One region of the Paenibacillus wenxiniae genome, then DNA from elsewhere that is predicted to be linked to it. Evidence: a T-box and tRNA genes for the amino acid it is inferred to sense, from the RefSeq annotation. Region 1 holds a T-box; the other holds one or more tRNA genes.
What was found. The T-box of region 1 lies ahead of AAHF22_RS13710 (valine--tRNA ligase). A T-box ahead of a tRNA ligase gene usually reads a tRNA of that ligase, here a tRNA-Val.
Positions count from the first base shown of each region.

Region 1 (2,210 bases):
TGCCCTTTATTTGCTCGATGAACAGATGCGCAATAAATCGATCCATCGCCGTTATATCGCGCTTGTGCATGGTAAAGTGAATGAACGCCTTAAAGTCATCAACGAACCGATCGGTAAAGATCGCCATCACAAACAACGCCGCCGCGTCTCACCGGGTGGACAATCAGCGATTACTCATGTCGAATGCGTGCGTACAACGCCAACCGCCAGTCTGGTTCGCTTAGAGCTGGAAACCGGACGCACACACCAGATCCGAGTCCATATGAGCCATGTCGGACATCCACTGATCGGCGACACTCTGTATGGCGGCAAATCGAATTTGCTTCCACGTCAGGCACTACACGGCGAACAACTCGGCTTTATCCACCCGTGGACAGGCGAACAATTAAGCATCAACGATCCGTGGCCTGCTGATCTGGAAAAAGCAGCAACGGTGTTGAAGCTACTGTAGAGGAAAGTGGCTAAATCTACTGTGTTCATCTAGGCATGTAGTTTCTGGTGAGAATTAATTAAAGAAACAAACCACTTGACTATGTTCTGTGCTGTTATACTCACCTATGTCAGCTTTATATTGACTTTCCACGGTGACCAAGTTATGATGTTGAGTGAAATTATTGCACCATACAGCTTGATCAATCGTACAGACTATGAACGGGAATAGTAGATGTTATCGGCCTCTAGAGAGTGGGACTGCTGCGCTGAAAGGTTCCGCAGGATACGAGACGTCGAAGTCGCCCGGAAGTCGTTTATTTGAACACCGTCCTTGTTCCTGCATAGTCAATCGGCTGGCAGCAGACGGAACTAGAATAAACCGGTAGCAGCCGTTATCTGCCTTCGAGTGTCGTTACCACGCACATAGCGATCCAGCTGGATCACGCTATGACTGCATCGCCCTTCAGCAGGTAACGAAACAAAGGTGGTACCACGAGAGCAATGCCTTTCGTCCTTTGAGACGAAGGGCTTTTTTTATTTTATGCGCCAAAAGGGTATCGGCGCATGCTTGTTCACATGATAATGAATGAAACTTGATGGAGGGATTTGCATGACAGAGACGAACAATACGGCAACAACTGCAATGCCAACGACGTATGAACCCAAATCGGCTGAGCGCAAATGGTACGATTACTGGATGGAAAATGAGTTTTTCAAAGCGGGTCAACGCCCGGACGCAACACCATATACCATTGTGATTCCACCACCAAACGTAACCGGTATGCTGCATATCGGTCATGCGCTTGATTTTACACTGCAAGATATTATGATTCGTACAAAACGCATGCAAGGCTATGATGCACTCTGGCTGCCAGGCTCTGACCACGCTGGGATTGCAACACAGACGAAAGTCGAACAAAATCTGCGTGCTGAAGGCATCACACGCCATGATCTGGGACGCGAAAAATTCCTCGAAAAAGTATGGGAATGGAAAGATAAATACGCTGAAACGATCCATGAGCAATGGGCGAAAATGGGCTTCTCGCTGGATTACTCTCGTGAACGTTTTACACTTGATGAAGGTTTGTCCAAAGCGGTTCGCCACGTATTCGTAACCTTGTATGAAAAAGGACTAATCTATCGCGGTAAACGCATCATCAATTGGGACCCGCAAGCACGTACAGCGCTGTCTGACATTGAAGTGGAATACAAAGAAGTAAATGGTCATCTGTACCATCTGGAATATCCGCTCCAGGACGGCAGTGGCTCAATTATCGTAGCAACAACTCGTCCAGAAACGATGCTGGGCGATACAGCGGTTGCGGTTCATCCGAAAGATGAGCGTTATAGCGCTATGATCGGCAAAATGCTCGTACTACCGATTACAGGCCGCGAAATTCCGGTAATTGCCGACGATTATGTAGATCGCGAATTTGGTAGCGGTGCGGTAAAAATTACCCCTGCTCATGATCCAAATGACTTTGAAATGGGTCAACGTCATGATCTGCCACAGATCGTTGTAATGGACGAAGGTGGCATCATGAACGAAAATGCTGACAAATATCAGGGCATGGATCGCAGCGATGCACGTAAGCAACTCGTCAAAGATTTGCAAGAAGCAGGCGTACTGATCAAAATCGAAGACCATCTGCATCAAGTAGGTCATAGCGAGCGCACAGGCGCAGTAGTTGAGCCGTACCTGTCCACACAATGGTTCGTTAAAATGAAACCACTGGCAGACAAAGCGATCGAAGCACAACGCAGCGGCAATGGCACGA
Region 1 covers NZ_JBCGUH010000006.1:324,843-327,052, forward strand. The annotation lists gene AAHF22_RS13705 (RluA family pseudouridine synthase) at 1-451, shown strand, start outside; T-box leader at 639-951, shown strand; gene AAHF22_RS13710 (valine--tRNA ligase) at 1,043-2,210, shown strand, end outside.

Region 2 (2,210 bases), on a different contig from region 1:
CATTTTCAAAGCTCTATTATACACAAAGTAAAAAGCTCCTGCCAGCGGAAGGTTATTTGTGAGTATGGAGATGAATAGAGTAGGCTTGTACAGAGCTGTGCAGCCTCCCCGTCCGTTGCATGCATTGTTCGCAGCAACGCCGTCATACGCCATTTGCTTCGCCTGCATCTGCTGCTTTAGTCTGATCACTACTTCAACGCATCAATAGCTGCACTAATGTACGGCGGAATGCTGCGCTTATTTTTCTCTTTCATCGTTTTCGTGTATATAATTAACGGCTCGCCGTCTATCATGGGATAACCGTATTCATGCTCGCCTCTATATTCCACCACACGTCCACTCGCATGCAGACACGCCGCTTTATAATCAGCCAGTACATGAAATACATGCAGCACTGACCGATCAATATAGGCGTAGGCTGGCTCAGTCAATCCTTTCCCCTCCTTATATTCGTTCGTGACCTTTATATTCGTTCGTGACGACCTTCGTTCATAATAAATAGCGCTCATAAAAAGAACGCTAGTAACTCCAAACCGGGATACATGTAGCTGTATCCATTCGGCGGCTTAGCGTTAGTAGCGTTGCTTTTTAAAATCTTGCTTTACGAATCAATTATTAACGGTTCGTTGGACGCATTTTGCTAGTGTGATACATATGTGCACCCACACGGAACAACACAAACAACAGCACGACAAATACAATGATAAGCATCGGTACATCGCGTAGTGCCAGTATCAGTGTTTTTACAAGTGTAATGATCGGGAACAAAATGATGCAAACAAAAATCAACGGGAACAAAATAAGCGACAGAATCCGTCTCATGATCGCCCCTCCTTTTCATTCGAATAAAATCGATCGTGTATAGCAGACATCTTACCTTCCAGGTAAGTAACTATTCATATATGAGAATCAAGGCAGATGCGTCCAGAGTGAAATTGGATACGATTTCTTTATTGTATTCGTTCTTTGTTTTTCTTTTCCTGCTGTAGGTAAGCAAATAAATTAAATAATTTAGTGTTTTTCAATATCTATATACCGATACATAGAAGGAAAAGAATGCAGCTTGCTTTTCAAGCGATAGCAGCTGTAATGATTCGACTTAAAATGATAAACAGTGCGACAAGTGCATTGTGCAGTTGGATATGTGTATTCAATTTTTAGTTTTGTGCATTAGTGTAGTGAAAAACAAAAAAGCCCTTGATTTCTCAAGGGCTTTCGTTGATGACCTGTAGTGGGATCGAACCACTGACCCCTACCCTGTCAAGATAGTGCTCTCCCGCTGAGCTAACAGGTCATATTACAAGAACAAGATTTAATATATCAAATCCTGCAAGGTGCGTCAAGTAATAAATAACTCGCTCTCCTTATAGGGGTGGAGCCGATAAAAAGTATGCAGGCTTACTTCCAGATATTATCTGCATGCTACCTAACATTTAAACATCTATATCCAAACAAGAATCTAATCATATCATTAAATAAATACTAAAAGCGGCAGGAATCGCATCCTGCCGCTTTTCATATTACGTTCAAACTAGTACACATTTAACTTACTACAGAACAGTTAGCTACTGCTTGCTATCTTCGAGACACTAATCACCCATCTACCCTGCAAGCCGATAGTTTCACTATTTCTATGCTATTGCCGCATTCATTTTTCCGTATTCAATTGTTTCAACTTACAAGCACTCCACTTACAATTCCTTACCAATTACAGCTTGCTCACCGAACCTGCTACAGCCACCAGTTGATCCTTAGTCAGCGAACCGTCCAGTGTGCGCAGTGTGAAGTAGTTGCCATCTAATTCAAATGCAAGTGAAGCGCTCTCTGTCGCGGTAGCAGCATAGTACGTGCCGGCTGCGCCGTTGGCAAGTTGTACTTTGGTGCCACCTTTACCGAAATCACCGCCGCTATTGTCGCGGGCTGCGGCGGATACGATCATGTGCTTGTAGAGCAAGTTGACGCTATCGGCGCCGTCAGCCGCAGCGACTTTGATAAATTGATCCTGGCTACCGATTTTTGTAGGGGCGTATGGTGTAGCAAAGCTTGGTACGCCGAAGCCGCTACGTGCTTCTTTCAATTGTTGAATCTGACTCGCTGTATAAGAGACCGCTTTGATACTATTGGTGGAGGCGCTACCTGTCGACGTGCTTCCACTGCCGGAAGTCGAACCTGTAGAGGAACTGCCTTTGCCGATCGATACTTTACCCTGG
Region 2 covers NZ_JBCGUH010000027.1:9,941-12,150, reverse strand. The annotation lists gene AAHF22_RS23195 (hypothetical protein) at 189-431, opposite strand; gene AAHF22_RS23190 (hypothetical protein) at 616-822, opposite strand; tRNA gene AAHF22_RS23185 (tRNA-Val) at 1,223-1,294, opposite strand; gene AAHF22_RS23180 (stalk domain-containing protein) at 1,709-2,210, opposite strand, start outside.
Region 2: it has a tRNA-Val gene. The T-box ahead of AAHF22_RS13710 (valine--tRNA ligase) is inferred to sense a tRNA for this amino acid. The anticodon was not compared.